Regions from separate parts of the Vibrio kyushuensis genome, predicted to be linked through region 1. Evidence: predicted binding sites of a transcription regulator. Region 1 holds the regulator's gene; each other region holds the start of a gene.
The links. Region 1 encodes CRP, which controls carbon source genes, mostly activating them, when cyclic AMP is high. Its sites were predicted from a motif close to TGTGANNNNNNTCACA; they were not measured.

Region 1 (4,236 bases):
CTTAAACTACCTCAATATGCGCTTTCCAAATAATACTAAGGTTGCTGTTGGTATTTCTCTTGGTGGCAACATGCTAGCAAACTATCTTGCTCACTATAAAGAGCAGCCTATGTTAGACGCCGCAACGATTGTCTCTGCACCGCTGGATCTATCATCCTGCTCTAAACGTATTGAACAGGGGTTTTCCAAGATTTATCGCCGTTACTTAGTCTCATCGTTGAAAAAGAGCGCATTGCATAAACACCGTTTGCTAAAAGGAGAACTAGGGCTTTCTTATAAGCGTATCAAGCGTATCTCAAAGCTGTATGAATTTGACGAGCTCATCACCGCACCTCTGCATGGATTCGAGAGTGCACAGAACTATTACCAACGCTGTTCTGGTATACATCGACTGCAAGAAATTAAGCTTCCATTGCAGATTATTCATGCCAAAGACGACCCGTTCATGACTCACGATGTCATCCCTAGTTTTATTCTTCCCGATAACATCGACTATCGACTCCTCGATCATGGTGGCCATGTTGGTTTTATATCCGGCAGCTTAACCAACCCTAGTTTCTGGCTAGAGCAAATGCTACCGGCTTACTATGAATCCCTAAAACAAAAAGACACACTAAAAACAAAATTGAGCGACTAGAAAGAGCACTATGATTATTCCTTGGCAACAGATAGAAAACGAGACACTAGAAAACCTCATCAAAGAATTTGTCCTTCGTGAAGGGACCGATTACGGTGAACATGAATGTTCATTACAAGATAAAATCGAGCAGGTGAAAAATCTGTTAAAAAGCGGCGAAGCGACGGTTGTGTTCTCAGAGTTACATGAAACAGTGGACATAAAATTACGCAATTCGCTATAGCCTTCTCGCTTTTCACTTCACTCCTTTGCTCAACGTAGACCTTTCTATTTTGCATGCTATAGTGAAAAACTGGCTTAGGGGCTTCAATCAATATGAAGCTTCAAGCTCTAAACAAGTACGTTACATCTACGACAAGGTTTGTCATGTCAGCAAAACATCCAATTATCGCGGTAACCGGCTCTTCAGGAGCAGGAACGACCACCACATCAGAAGCGTTTCGCAAAATGTTCAATATGATGAGCGTGAAACCTGCATGGGTTGAGGGCGATAGTTTCCACCGCTTTACCAGACCAGAAATGGATGTTGAAATCCGTAAATCTAGAGAGCAAGGAAAGCACATCAGCTACTTTGGTCCACAAGCCAATGACTTCCCGACTCTTGAAGAGTTTTTCCGTACTTATGGTAATGAAGGCTCAGGGCAAGTTCGTCGCTACCTGCATACCTTTGATGAAGCGGTCCCTTACAACCAAATGCCCGGCACATTTACTCCTTGGCAAGATCTACCCGAAGACTCCGATGTGCTGTTCTACGAAGGCTTACATGGTGGTGTGGTTGATGGGGATGTCAATGTCGCCCAGCATGTTGACCTATTGATTGGCATGGTACCGATTGTAAACCTTGAGTGGATTCAAAAATTCGTTCGAGATACCCGAGATCGTGGTCACTCACGCGAAGCGGTTATGGACTCGATTGTTCGTTCAATGGATGACTACCTAAATTACATTACGCCGCAATTTTCTCGTACTCATATCAACTTCCAACGAGTCCCAACTGTTGATACTTCGAACCCGTTAAACGCAAAAGGTATCCCTAGTCTTGACGAAAGCTTCGTAGTGATACGATTGCGTGGTATTAAGAATGTCGACTTCCCATATCTTCTGGCAATGATTGATGGTTCATTTATGTCGCGACACAATACTCTGGTTGTACCGGGGGGGAAGATGAGCTTCGCTATGGAACTCATTGCAAGACCAATCTTGCAGCAGCTAATTGAGACCGGGAAAATCGGATAAACTCTCACCGGAGCGACCGATTACTTTTCATACCGTGATCATGTGCACGTTTTTGCGTAAAATATCCTCGTTTAGACCCGATTAAAATCAAGAAATCCTGTGCAAAAAAGGATACTATTCTTAACCGAAATACAAGATAGCTTGCAGCACAAGTAACGTGCGCATATCCAAAGCAGGCTTATTATGCTTAGCTGCATAAATGGAAAGCTACCAGTACACCTTCAGAGGAAGTGAGATATTATGGTTTTAGGCAAACCTCAAACAGATCCAACACTAGAGTGGTTTCTTTCACACTGTCATATTCATAAGTACCCTTCAAAAAGCACGCTAATTCACGCGGGTGAAAAAGCTGAGACGTTGTACTACATCGTTAAAGGCTCTGTAGCGGTACTAATCAAGGATGAAGAAGGTAAGGAGATGATTCTTTCTTACCTAAACCAAGGTGACTTTATTGGTGAACTAGGCTTATTCGAAGAAGACCAAGAACGTACCGCATGGGTTCGTGCTAAGTCTCCTTGTGAAGTAGCTGAAATCTCTTTCAAGAAATTCCGCCAACTTATCCAAGTTAACCCAGATATCCTAATGCGTCTTTCGTCACAGATGGCTAACCGCCTACAAGTGACAAGCCAAAAAGTAGGTGATCTAGCGTTCCTTGACGTTACAGGCCGTATTGCACAAACGCTACTTAACCTAGCGAAACAACCTGATGCAATGACTCACCCAGATGGCATGCAGATTAAGATCACTCGTCAAGAGATTGGTCAAATCGTTGGCTGTTCTCGTGAAACCGTTGGTCGTATCTTGAAGATGCTAGAAGAGCAGAATCTGATTTCTGCCCACGGTAAGACTATCGTTGTTTACGGTACTCGTTAATTTCTAACTAATTAGAGATTAAGAAAAATATTAAAGCCACCAGCTGCGAAAGTTGGTGGCTTTTTCGTTTCTTAGCCGTAGAGCTAATGAAAAGTTTTAACTAACGTTAGCTATCCGTACTTTCAAAGATTTTATCCGCTGAAGCCGCAACAAAACCGGTATATAGCGAACCATTTGCCATCGGATATCGCTTAGCAAATTCATAAAATCCGCCCGGAATAATTTCTATCCCTTCAGTAAAGCTAACCGCTACTTTATCGGCCATGGTCGACGACTGCTCAAGCAGTACATCAGCCGAGCCTTTCACTTCACCACCCGCTTCATTAATGACAAAACCAGAAGTACGTAAATGGTCATTGACCTGCTTCACTTCATCGAATTCATTAAGCTGATTCACACTCACGGTAAAGTGATTCGCACCATAGCCATGAGCGGCTAACCAAGCCGCATACTCACTTTCTTTTGCTAACACTTGGAAATCAGCATAACTCAAGTCCCAAAGTCGGCCACCGGATAAGAACTCATGACCTTTTAGGTTACTATGATCCAATTGCTCTACAAGCTTGGCGACGATCTGCTGCAGTTCAACAGAACACTCATCAACCTTGAGTTCGCTGATGAACACTTTCGGCTGATTAGGGTCTTGATGCTCATAGTGTTTTGCCACAAGTTTTTTGCTCTCAAACTCATAATCACCACAAGCAACATATCCCACATCCAAAAACGGCTTAGCCAACGTCTCAATACCAAGAGGCGCTAAATTGAATGTTCTCAACGCAATATGGTCATTAATTAATTCGTCGTTCTCACGCAGTAATTGATGAACTTTTTCTGCCGATGGGCACAAACGCTCAATATAATCATTCCATAAAGCGCCAAATAGAGTATCCGGTGTCATAACGTGTCCTTGTTTAGAGTTCGAGTTACAATTCAATGCCAGGGCTGAAGGTCGCAGGAAGAAGCGTTTCATCGCCTTCCATTGAAGCCATTGGGTACGCACAGTAATCTGCGGCGTAGTAAGCGCTTGGTCTTAAGTTACCGGAAGCACCCGGACCACCAAATGGTGCATCCCCGCTTGCTCCTGTTAACTGGCGATTTCGATTAACGATACCCGCACGAATATGGTCAACAAAGTAATTCCACTCACTATCATCGGTAGAGACTAAGCCAGCCGATAAACCAAATCGCGTATCATTTGCCATTTCTACAGCGCTTTCGATACCTTGATAGCGAACGACTTGTAGCAGTGGGCCGAAATACTCTTCATCTGGCAGTTCATCAATCGCTGTCACATCGATAATACCCGGAGTGACAAAAGCCGCTTCTCCGGCTCTTGCTTCAACAAGGCTCTCACCGCCAAGCGATTGCAATTCGCTTTGAGCATTAAGTATCACTTTTGCTGCCGCCATCGAGATCTGCGGGCCCATGAATGGAGCAGGCTCTGCAAACGGCTGGTCAACATTGATTTTCTGAGTTGCTTTAACTAGTGC
Region 2 (4,236 bases), on a different contig from region 1:
ATAGGCAGTGCGCGGCTTAAATGACCAAGTACGTGATTGACTTCTCCGACGACTGACGTTGCCACAATTCGGCTACGGTAGACGGTGTGATCCAGCTGACTGAGTGCTAACTCTGCAAGCTCTAATGCTTTTTCTGGCTCATTTTGGTTAATTGCTACTTGTGCGCGTAAAGCATTAAATTCACCTTGCTCTTTAGACGAAAGCTTCACCTTATGCAGCTTCATCTGCTCATCGGCTTTTGCTAATAAGTCGCCAACATCGTTATACCTGTGCTGACTCTGTGCAAGCCACGCTTCAAGCATGCAAAGTTTAGGTTCACTGTATAACTGTGTTGGCTCTAATGTTTTGATCGCTTTTTCAAGAGCTTGTAGCTCTCCGCTGTTGAACATTTTCCAGCCGTAACTGGCCAATATAGAGGCCACCAATTCGCTATCTTTTGCCTGTTGTGCATGCTGCAGGGCTTGATGAGGTGACTTTTGATTTAACCAAGCTTGCGCCGCGGTTTTATGCAGTTGTCGTTCTTGTTGTGGAATGCGAGCCATACGTTCATGAGCAAGGAATTCAGCAAAAAGGTTATGGAATCGATACCAGTTTTGTTCATCTTCTAGTGGGTAGATGAATAGTCCGTATCGATTTAACGATTCGATCATGCTCAATGCGTCATCGCGTTCGGTAAGCGCGCTCACAAGCTCGTCATTGAAGTGATCAAGTACCGAACATTGCAGCAAAAACTGACGCGTCTCTTGATCGAGTAGATCAAAGACTTCTTCAACCAAATAATCCCATAAATGGGCGTGATTAAATTGAGAAACAGACTCGGCTGATTGCGCCAATGTTCGCTTTTGATGTTGAGCTTGTAAGGCGATTAACTGCAATGCAGAAGGCCAGCCTTCAACATAAGTCTGAAGGTTCTTCGCTGTGTCATTATCAATGCCATCGGCAACGCGTTGATTGAAAAATCGAGTTGTCTCTTCTGTATCGAAGGCAAGCAGATCGTTGCCGATTTCGATCATCAGATCACGCACACGTAAATTGGCAGTTCCTAAAGGTGGCGCAGCGCGGCTGGTGACGACAAGGGTAAGGTTGTCTGGCATATGCTTAAGGAAGAAGCGCATTGCTTCATGAATGTCGTCATCTGAAATGAGGTGATAATCATCCAGTACAAGAAAACACTCTTGGTGAAAGTTGGAGAGCTCAGCAAAGACTTCACTAAATAACGAGTGCAGCGACGAGAATTGACGCTTCTCAGCCAATGTTTGAGCATTTGGACAGGCGTTATCTGTCCCTTTATTCAATGCTTGAAGCAGATAGTTAATAAAGCGAAATGGGTCATTGTCGCTTTCATCGATGCTATACCAGCCCACATGCGATTTATCAGACAACCACTGAGAGGCCATCGTTGTTTTGCCATATCCGGCAGGAGAGCGAAAAAGCACAAGCTTATAACAAGGAGCCTGTTGCAGTAGATCTAGGACTCTAGGACGTACAATCGCATTATGAAGTCGACCAGGTCGAGTTAATTTCGATGGAATCCACATCTTTTTAATCCGTAATTATTATGATCAATCGATCGTTAGTTGGGGATAGTACTGGAAGTGATGAAGCACTTTTGTTGATCCAAGGCCAATTTTTCCCTTCAGAGCGTCAAAAATGCACTCTACGCCTTTAAAGTGTGATGAGCATCACGTTAGTGCGGGATTTGTCGTGTCACTGAGTCCTCACTTGTACTAATTTTTATGAAATTTTCAGAAAAATAGACATTACTATGCGATCTGTTTCTCATTTTGAGTGTTCAATCAATAGAGGGTAGATACTTTTTTAATGAATACAGAGTAGGGTAAATGCAAGGGTGATGTGAGGCGAATCACGACTGATTTATCGCTAGCATCGATTTGTGAGATTTAGATCACCGATAGGTATGAGGTACGCCCTCTACGCCCTAGTTACTCCTCCTCAGTCTCACCATGAGTAGGAGGATGTTTTGAATAGCGTGTGGATGCACGATATGTCTCAGATGGATTAAACCAATAAAGTGAGATTTCTATAATGAAACCTACTCAACAAAAGAATTTTAATAAGATCGCATTTCAAGAAAGCGTAAAAAAGCATTTATCAGCAACGTACGCAACGACGATCGAAAATGCAGACAGCCGTGCTTGGTACCTAGCGATGGGGCGAGCGCTTGCAGAATTAACAACTCTTGATCTGCTACAAACAGAGCAAGATAAGAAAATCAAATCAGCGAAAAGCGTTAACTACCTATCGCTAGAGTTTTTGATTGGTCGACTAACAGGCAACAACTTAATCAGCATGGGTCTATACGAAGAGATCACTCATGCAATGGAAGAGCTTGGCCAAAACTTAACAGACTTACTAGAAGAAGAGCGTGACCCATCATTAGGTAATGGTGGTTTGGGTCGTCTTGCTGCCTGTTTCATGGATTCATGTGCGGCACAAGAATACCCAACCGTAGGCTATGGCCTTCACTACGAATACGGTTTGTTCAAGCAATCATTTGAGAAAGGTCATCAGCAAGAAGCGCCTGATGCTTGGCGTGGTGTAGAAGGCTACCCATGGGAAGTTGCTCGCCCAGAACTTGCACAAGAAATTGGTTTCTATGGTCATGTTGAAACATACCAAGATCAAGGCAAAGAGAAACGTCGTTGGGTTCCAGGTATGGCTGTAAAAGCAATGCCATGGGATCTGCCAATCGTTGGTTATGAAAGTGATACGGTATATCCGCTACGTTTGTGGGAGTGCCAAGCAATTGCACCTTTCTCACTAGCAAGCTTTAACAATGGTGATTATTTTGAAGCGCAACACGCACTCATTGATGCCGGTAACATCACCAAAGTTCTTTACCCAAATGATAACCATGAGAAGGGTAAGACACTGCGTCTGATGCAACAGTACTTCCACAGTGCAGCATCCATTCGTGACATCCTTCGTCGCCATGAAGCAGCGGGTCACACACTGGCATCTTTACCAAAATACGAAACAGTTCAACTAAACGATACGCACCCAGCTATCGCTATCCCTGAGCTAATGCGTATTTTGATCGATGAGAAAGGCTTGAGCTGGAATGAAGCTTGGACAATCAGCTCTAAAACCTTTGCATACACAAACCACACGCTCCTTCCTGAAGCACTAGAGACGTGGAGTGAGTCTTTGATTCAACGTCTACTTCCTCGTCATATGGAAATCATCTACCACATCAACCACCTGTTCTTACAAGAAGTTCGTCAGATGTGGCCTGGTGATGTTGAGAAGCAGCAAAAGCTGTCTATCATCCAAGAAGGTTTCCACCGTATGGTTCGCATGGCCAACCTAAGCGTGGTCGGATCTTACGCTGTGAATGGGGTTGCAGCACTTCACTCAGACTTGGTAAAACGTGATCTTTTCCCTGAGTTCCACGAAATGTACCCAACGCGCCTACACAACGTGACTAATGGTGTTACACCACGTCGTTGGTTGAAGTTCTGTAACCCAGCATTGTCTGCTTTGATTACTGACAAAATTGGTTCTGATTGGCCAGCTCACCTTGAGAAGCTAGAAGCTGTTGCTAAGTTTGCCGACGATGCGAAGTTCCAAAAATCGTTCATGGCTGTGAAGAAAGAGAACAAACAGCGTTTGGCTGATTGGGTTTCTGAGAACATGGATATTGAGCTTGATACGAATGCGATCTTCGACGTTCAAATCAAGCGTCTGCACGAGTATAAGCGTCAGCACCTAAACATGCTGCACATCTTATCTCTGTATCACCGTCTACTAAATGATCCAGAGTTTGATATGGCGCCTCGCGTTGTATTCTTTGCAGCAAAAGCGGCTCCGGGTTACCACCTAGCGAAAGAGATCATCTACGCACTGAACAAGATTGCTGAGAAAGTAAACAACGACCCACGCATTGGTAACAAGCTTAAAGTTGTTTTCCTACCAGACTACCGTGTAAGTCTTGCTGAAATTATCATTCCAGCGGCCGACGTTTCTGAGCAAATCTCGACGGCAGGTAAAGAAGCATCAGGTACGGGTAATATGAAGATGGCTCTGAACGGTGCATTGACTATCGGTACGATGGATGGTGCAAACGTTGAGATCCGTGAAGAAGTAGGCGATGAAAATATCTACATCTTTGGTTTAGATGTGGATGAAGTAGAAGCAACCAAAGCTCGCGGCTACAACCCGTTTGATTACTATAATTCAGACCCACTGCTAAAAGCGTCACTAGACCTATTACTT
Region 3 (4,236 bases), on a different contig from region 1:
AGCGATGAATTGCGAGAGCGTTTATACACAAAACGAAGTGACTTGGCTGAAGATGAATTGCCGGTTCCGATTAAACTTCTTCACATAAACAAATGCCCTATTCTTGCGCCAGCGAAAACATTGACGGCAGAGAATGCAGAGCAGATTGGTATTAATCGCGAGCAGTGCTTGAAAAATCTAGCGCTTATAAAACAAAACCCTGAGATTCGCGAAAAGCTTATCGGTTTGTACAGTGTTGATCGTGACTATGAGAAAAGCGGCGATGTTGACACTATGCTTTATGATGGATTTTTCTCTCCTGCCGATAAAGCATCGATGGATATCATTCGATCAACCGACCCTACGAACTTAGCTGCCTTAGATATTACATTTAACGATGAACGTATCGCGCCGCTTCTGTTTCGTTACCGTGCAAGACACTACCCTTTAACCTTGAGCGAGCAAGAGCAAGCTCGATGGGCAAACCATAGTCGTGATTACTTTGAAAGTAATATTGAGAGTTACATGCTCAACTTAGAAAACCTTGCACATGAACATGAAAGTGATGAGAAGAAAATGGCGATTCTAAAAGCTGTCTATAAATACGTAGAGAAGCTCGCATCATAGTCTAGGTTTTCGCATTGCAATGTGCCTATCTTATATTTTGCTAGGCACTTATTTCATACACGATTCAATTCTATTCATTTCAGTTATCTCAATTAGGAAAATACCAAATCGATGGCGATTAAGTTGATGCAATATGTAATTTCTATGGCACTCATTGTCGTGAGCTTGTTGATAGGAAATGCGATTCAAACGTGGTTGAACACTGCTATTCCTGGCAGTATTTTTGGCATGCTGATTCTCTTTGGATTGCTTACAAGTGGTCTTGTTTCAGTGGATTGGGTAAAACCAAGCGCTACCCTGTTTATACGCTATATGATTCTGCTTTTTGTTCCCATCAGTGTCGGGCTAATGCTTCATTTTGATACGTTAATTGAAAATGCTTTACCAATTTTAGCCGGAACCATTGGTGCGACTTTTATCGTTCTTGTCACTCTTGGCTACTTTCTCGATCGCCTACTTAAGAAAGGAGATGCGTAATGTGGTTACCAATTACCGTCATCGTTTTCCTTTTCGCTCGCTTCGTAAGCCAGAAGCTCAATAACCCGCTGCTTAACCCACTAATGATCAGTATCGCTATTTTAATTCCTACATTAATTTGGCTCAAAGTGCCTTACGAGCAGTACTACGCTGACAATCGCTGGATTAACTACCTGCTGCAACCCGCAGTTGTTGCACTGGCTTATCCACTATACGAACAGCTACCACAGATCAGAGCAAACTGGCGTATCATCATGCTCGCTTGTGGCGTGGGCAGTATTATGTCTATGTTCACATCAACAATCATTGCAGTCTTTATGCAAACAGAACTTACGTTGATCGCGAGCTTATTGGGTAAATCGGTCACAACACCAATCGCGATGGAAGTATCAAGTAGCCTTGGTGGTGAGCCTGCTATTGCTGCAATATTTGTATTGTTAGTTGGCCTGTTTGGAGCAATGTTTGCGTACCCTATTTATAATCTTCTCAACATTACTCACCCAATAGCTAAAGGTCTCACTATGGGAACGGTATCCCACGCTTTGGGAACCGCGACTTGTGCAGAAAAAGATGCCAAAGACGCAGCTTTCAGCTCATTAGCTTTAGTAATTTGCGGCGTAATTACATCTATTTTAGCACCGTCATTTTTTGCTTTCGCTGTTTGGTTGATGCTCTGAAGCCATTTATAGGTTTACGATTTCATAACAATATAGAGCCTAAAACTGCGATATAGTGGCCAAACAATGTGTGACTTCACTCTCGCAATGAAATCTTGACTATCATTGCAATCATTTGTGTGATTTAGATCTCTGTTTATTATCTAGCATTCAATAGAATGAATATTAGATAAAATAAGAGGTCTCAGAATGAACACCCTACTTCAGCAAGCATTACAAGACGCACCAGAAGCTATATCTAACTTTTTGTCACCAATTCTAAATGACGATAATTTTGATGCGACACTTTCTAAGCAACAATTTCAGCAACTTCTTGAGATCTCTGGCTTAGAAGATGCTCAATTGCGTGTTGCTTTACTGCCTTTCGCAGCTGCTTATTCCTACGCGCCTCTCTCTAGTTTTTATGTTGGTGCTATCGTCCGTGGTCTAACTGGTCGCTTATATTTTGGTGCGAATGTTGAAATTTCCGGAGTCCAATTAGGACAAACTGTACATGCTGAACAATCTGCTATCAGCCATGCGTGGATGAAGGGCGAAGAAGGGATTAGTGATATCACCATTAATTTCAGCCCTTGTGGTCACTGTCGTCAATTTATGAATGAACTGACAACGGCCGATAATCTGGTTATTCAGTTACCACAAAGAGAGCAAAAAACGTTACAACAATATTTGCCAGAATCATTCGGGCCTGCTGACCTGGGCATTACAACGGGGCTTATGTCTAAATTGGATCATAAGCATACTTGCAAAGATGATGATGAACTAGTGGCTATCGCATTACAAAGACTCAATAGTAGTCACGCACCTTACACAAATAACTTGAGTGGTGTGGCGCTTCGACTTAGTAATGGAAAAGTCTATAGTGGTGCTTATGCAGAGAACGCGGCGTTCAACCCAAGCTTACCACCATTGCAAGTGGCGATTATCCAACTGTTGCTGGATGATGCTTCGATTGACGATATTGAAACGGCTTCACTCGTCGAAATGAATGAAGGAAGCATTAGTCACGTTGCGGACACTCAAGCAACGCTAGAAGCAATCAATCCCGACATTTCATTAACGTATGCGACTATTTAAAGCTCACTCTTTGTTTTAAGTGCTCCTCATTAATAATGCTCAGCAAGTGCTGAGCATTATTGTATTTGTCTACCTAAGACGAGACAGAACCACCTGCTGATCCAGTTCATTTTGATAATCAGTGTAATCAAGCCCTTGATCAAAAATGTACTGTGTTACTAAGGTTCGCACACTACTAACCAAGGTTTCCGCTTCCCACGGTTTTTCAAAATAGTGGTTAATACCGGCTACATTGATCGCCTCAATCGTATCTGAGTGTGTCGCTTGACCCGTTAACAAAATTTTCTTTGTATTACCAAACCGAGAATCCATTGACACTTCTGTTAGAAGCTCGACCCCTGTTTTTCCAGGCATAACGTGATCAGAAATTAAAACCGCGATCATTTCACCTTCAGAATCCAACTCATCCATCAGTTCCAGAACTTCATCGGCCGATTCGCAATCTTCTATGTTTAGCCAACTTGATAGCGGTTCTAAGTCTTGTAAAACTGCACTCAATACCTCTCGCTGATCATCAACGCAAATTAAATTAAGCTTCTCCATGTTCACCCTCGATTGGTAACTTGATTCTAAATATTGTTTTCTCACTATCACTTTTAACCGCAATACTGCCGCCATAACCTGCAACAATGCGCTTGACGATAGAGAGCCCTAAACCTAAGCCAAATGAAAGGCCGCCTTTCTTGGTCGTAAAGTTTGGCTGAAAGATTTTCCTTCGAATAGAAGGTTCTATTTCCGGACCATTGTTATTCACCGTAACTAAAATTCGATTCTTATGTATGCGTGTTTGTATTTCGATACTTGGATTTTCAATCTCTTCCATCGCATCACATGCATTTTTAATAATGTTGACCCAAACCTGTACAAGCTCTGTTTGTGATCCTTTGAACGTAGGCAAGTCAGCAGGTCGAATTCTTACCGCTACTCTTCTTAAATCACTTTGAAGCAAAGAAACAGCCCGATTAATCGTATCGTTAATATCTAGCTCTTCTTCTAAATCGATATCGGTTCGACCAAGTTGCTTTACTGATTTAACAATGCCGACCGTATGTTTTGACGCCAATCGAAGATCATGAATATCACGGCCCATTTGCCAGAATCGAATGGCCTCTTTTGGAGATGATAACCAGTGATCGTTCACTTCATCAGTTTGAACTGCCCGTGCGAGATCTCGTGCCGTATCCTTTGGTAAGTTATATTGCTTTTCAAACAACTTGCCGCGTTTACGAACCTCACTAGAACTGCTCTTTTGCCCTTGCATTAAACCGGCATCAAAGAACTGGCTAGCCTCTGGGTGTACTTCTTCTAACAGTTCTAACAATACCGACTCTAGACGCTCAGATTTGCTGCTCACCACTCCAATTGCATTATTGAGTTCATGTGCGATGCCAGCTGCTAA
Region 4 (4,236 bases), on a different contig from region 1:
TATCACTGCCTGTATTCTTACTTCAAATCTTATTTTTCAAACTCACCGCGTTGGTAATCACCTGCCGCTTTCACAAAGCCTGCAAACAATGGGTGACCATCACGAGGAGTTGAAGTGAACTCTGGGTGGAACTGAGCAGCAACAAACCATGGGTGCTCTGGGTTCTCAATAACTTCTACCAGTTTCTTGTCCGCAGATAAGCCAGATACTTTCAGACCAGCTTTTTCAATTTGTGGACGAAGATTATTATTCACTTCGTAACGGTGACGATGACGTTCATGGATCGTCGCGCTACCGTAAAGTTCATAAGCTTTCGTCCCTTTAGCAAGGTGACACAGCTGTGAACCAAGACGCATAGTACCACCAAGATCTGAGGTTTCGGTACGTTCTTCAACTTTACCTTCGCCATCAACCCATTCGGTGATCAATCCTACTACAGGATACTTCGTCTCTTTGTTAAATTCTGTTGAATGTGCACCTTCAAGACCCGCTACATTACGTGCGTACTCAATTAGGGCAACTTGCATACCTAGACAAATGCCTAAGTATGGAACTTTGTTTTCACGCGCATATTGAGCTGCAAGAATCTTACCTTCAATACCACGGTCACCGAAGCCACCAGGAACTAGAATAGCATCTAGACCTTCAAGCATTTCAAAGCCTTTAGACTCAACATCTTGAGAGTCTACATACTTAATGGTCACGCTTAGGCGATTTTTCAAGCCCGCGTGTTTCAGAGCTTCGTTAACTGATTTGTAAGCATCAGGAAGTTCGATGTACTTACCGACCATACCAATAGTTACTTCAGCTGTTGGGTTCGCATCTTCATAAATAACTTGTTCCCACTCAGAAAGATCAGCTTCTGGAGCTTCAATACCAAAGCGCTTACATACAAGGTCATCTGTACCTTGAGCTTTAATAAGTTGTGGGATCTTGTAGATTGAATCTACATCTTTCATTGAGATAACTGCTTTTTCTTGTACGTTACAGAAAAGAGCAATTTTCTTACGTTCGTTTGCAGGGATAACACGATCGCTACGACAAACCAGAATATCTGGTTGAATACCGATAGATAGAAGTTCTTTCACTGAGTGCTGAGTTGGTTTCGTTTTCACTTCACCAGCAGCTGCTAGGTAAGGAACTAACGTTAGGTGCATGAACATTGCGCGTTCACGTCCTAGTTCAACCGCTAACTGACGAATAGCTTCCATGAATGGTAGAGATTCGATATCACCAACCGTGCCACCAACTTCAACCAATGCAATATCATGACCTTCAGAACCAGCAATCACACGATCTTTGATCGCATTAGTGATGTGAGGAATAACCTGAATAGTTGCACCAAGGTAATCGCCGCGACGCTCTTTACGTAGAACATCTGCGTAAACACGACCTGCAGTGAAATTGTTACGCTTAGTCATCTTGGTACGAATGAAACGTTCGTAGTGACCAAGGTCAAGGTCAGTTTCAGCGCCATCTTCCGTAACGAACACTTCACCATGCTGAGTTGGGCTCATTGTACCCGGATCAACGTTGATGTAAGGGTCAAGCTTCATCATAGTCACTTTAAGACCACGAGCTTCTAAAATAGCAGCTAATGATGCTGCTGCAATACCTTTACCTAGAGAGGATACAACCCCGCCAGTAACAAAAATGTAATTTGTCGTCATGTTTAACCTGAAATTGGTTGAATGAGGGAAATGGACTACTTCTGGACGGGGTGTAAATATACCAGAAGCCCCTTATCGCCACAACGTGAAATCTATCACACTGTGATTTTTTATTTTTTGCTTCAAATCAATTTGTGTGTTCACTTTTAAGTTAGTCAAAATCTAATATGAGTCAACTTTTAACCATTAGTAAACAAATTCACCATCAACTAATTATTCTTATTCTCTTTTTCTAGACGCTTAACTTCATCCCACATTGCATCTAGCTGCTGCAAATTGAAATCCGTTAATGTCTTATCCTTCTGACTGACTAACTCTTCTACTTTCTTGAAACGTGTTGAAAATTTCAGGTTCGCTTTACTCAGGGCCGACTCTGGGTTTTGCCCAAGATGCCGAGATAAGTTAACAACAGCAAAGAGTAGATCTCCAAGTTCACTTTCTACTCGCTCAGAATTCACTTCCACTTGAAGCGCCTCTTCCATGACCTCTTCAATCTCTTCATGAACTTTTCCAACTACTGGGCCTAACGTGTCCCAGTCAAATCCAAATTTAGCCACTTTCTTCTGTATTTTTATCGCTTTGGGTAGAGCTGGTAGAGAATTGGGTATAGCGTCCAAGATGCTTTCAGTCGCTAGCTTGCCACTTTTAGCACCTTCTAAAGCTTTAAGCTCCGCTTTTTCTTTCGCTTTCTCTATTTCCCAGTTAGCGTTAATCGCTTCTTCACTTTCAAATTCAACATCTGAAAAAACATGTGGATGACGACGAGTTAATTTTTCATTGACGGTATCGACCACTTCTGAAAAATCAAACAACCCTTCTTCTTTGGCCATTTGGCTGTAGAAGATTACTTGAAACAGTAAGTCACCCAGCTCTTCTTTTAGATTAGGCCAATCTTTATTATGAATCGCATCCACCACTTCATAAGTTTCTTCAATGGTGTGCGGAACAATTGTGTCAAAGGTCTGTTTTTTATCCCACGGACAACCATTTTCTGAATCACGCAATTGCGCCATGATTTGCTCTAACTGTTCAATTGGGTGACTCATTTCTATCTCTTCCTTTAAATAAAAAGGTGAGTAGCTATTACTACTCACCTTCTAAGTTAATCTATATATGGACAAATTATTTTCACTAAATAGTTGAAGTTCTAGCGCGGCAGCAAAGTTTACGAGACTCCTGAGCATAGCTTGCCTATGTGATGGAGCGAGTAAACAAAGCTAACAAAGCTAGAACACCAAATATGACGTAAAAATCAGCCGAGGCGTTTCACCGACATGACATCTTTCAACTGCTCTACTCGTGTCGTCACTCGCGTCAGTATTTCAATATTCGTCAGCTCTAAATCAAAGTCCATAATGGAAAGCTGACGCTTATAATCAGTGCGGCTTTTCATACTGGTTACTTTTATTTTCTCATTCGCCAGTAGCGATGTTATATCCTTTAATAACCCACTTCGCTCCATCGCTTCGATGCGTACGGTTAAAATGTACGAGCCGACAAAACCACTGCCCCATACCGTATCAATGATTCGCTCTGGCGCATGATGATGAAGCTCACCAAGTTGCTCGCAATCACCTCTGTGGACAGAGATACCACGACCTTGGGTTATATAGCCTTTAATTTCATCACCAGGAATTGGCTGACAACACCTTGCTAGGTGCGTCATTAGGTTATCAACCCCTTCTACAACTACGGCATCTTTATTCGGACGGCTCTGAACGGAAGGCTTGTTTTCAGCTTCTTGAAGTTTTTCAAGCGCCTGCTTGTCTTCTTCTTCCGCTGTTGGTTTATTTACCAGTGCATTAATATGATTAACCACTTGGTTAATGCGTAAGTCACCACTGCCAACACCCGCATAGAGCTCATCGGTTGTATTAACGTTGAAACGTTTTAACGCATATTCCTGAGCATGCTTGAGCGATGCGCCAATTTTGGCTAACTCAACTTCAAGAATCTCTTTACCCGCCTCTAGGTTTTTCTCTCGGCTCTCTTTTCTAAACCAAGCATTAATCTTGGCGCGAGCACGTCCTGAGTGAACAAAGCCTAGTGTTGGATTTAACCAGTCACGAGACGGATTAGGCTCTTTTTGTGTGATAATCTCAACTTGATCACCCATGGTTAGCTTATGGGTAAATGGCACAATGCGACCTGCTACTTTGGCCCCGATACAACGGTGACCGACCATAGAGTGAATGTGGTAAGCAAAGTCTAACGGCGTTGCTCCCATCGGTAGATCAACCACATCACCACGTGGCGTAAACGCGTACACACGATCATCAAATACTTGGCTTCTTACTTCATCCAGCATTTCACCTGAATCTGACATCTCTTCTTGCCAGTCGATCAGTTTGCGTAGCCAAGTGATCTTTTCATCGTAACCACTACGAGCCGTGCTCGGACCCTCTTTGTACTTCCAGTGCGCTGCGACCCCTAGCTCAGAGTCTTCATGCATCTGCTTGGTGCGGATCTGAATTTCTATTGTTTTGCCTTCAGGGCCAAGAACAACAGTATGGATTGATTGGTAGCCATTGGGTTTCGGGTTCGCTACGTAATCATCAAATTCGCT

Region 2: a site for CRP is predicted at 1,896-1,911, ahead of L4D20_RS00895 (glycogen/starch/alpha-glucan phosphorylase). Genes of this name have one in related genera too.
Region 3: a site for CRP is predicted at 1,830-1,845, ahead of cdd (cytidine deaminase). Genes of this name have one in related genera too.
Region 4: a site for CRP is predicted at 1,755-1,770, ahead of pyrG (CTP synthase). Genes of this name have one in related genera too.

What each region holds. Positions count from the first base shown of each region.
Region 1 covers NZ_JAKJSV010000007.1:144,053-148,288, forward strand. The annotation lists gene L4D20_RS16440 (hydrolase) at 1-637, shown strand, start outside; gene L4D20_RS16445 (YheU family protein) at 648-860, shown strand; gene L4D20_RS16450 (phosphoribulokinase) at 1,004-1,873, shown strand; gene crp (cAMP-activated global transcriptional regulator CRP) at 2,114-2,746, shown strand; gene L4D20_RS16460 (DUF1338 domain-containing protein) at 2,853-3,644, opposite strand; gene astD (succinylglutamate-semialdehyde dehydrogenase) at 3,670-4,236, opposite strand, start outside.
Region 2 covers NZ_JAKJSV010000002.1:192,064-196,299, forward strand. The annotation lists gene malT (HTH-type transcriptional regulator MalT) at 1-1,538, opposite strand, end outside; gene L4D20_RS00895 (glycogen/starch/alpha-glucan phosphorylase) at 2,047-4,236, shown strand, end outside.
Region 3 covers NZ_JAKJSV010000005.1:431,761-435,996, forward strand. The annotation lists gene sbcB (exodeoxyribonuclease I) at 1-606, shown strand, start outside; gene L4D20_RS13555 (CidA/LrgA family protein) at 718-1,083, shown strand; gene L4D20_RS13560 (CidB/LrgB family autolysis modulator) at 1,083-1,760, shown strand; gene cdd (cytidine deaminase) at 1,950-2,837, shown strand; gene L4D20_RS13570 (response regulator) at 2,907-3,380, opposite strand; gene L4D20_RS13575 (ATP-binding protein) at 3,367-4,236, opposite strand, start outside.
Region 4 covers NZ_JAKJSV010000009.1:49,418-53,653, reverse strand. The annotation lists gene pyrG (CTP synthase) at 30-1,670, opposite strand; gene mazG (nucleoside triphosphate pyrophosphohydrolase) at 1,880-2,716, opposite strand; gene relA (GTP diphosphokinase) at 2,923-4,236, opposite strand, start outside.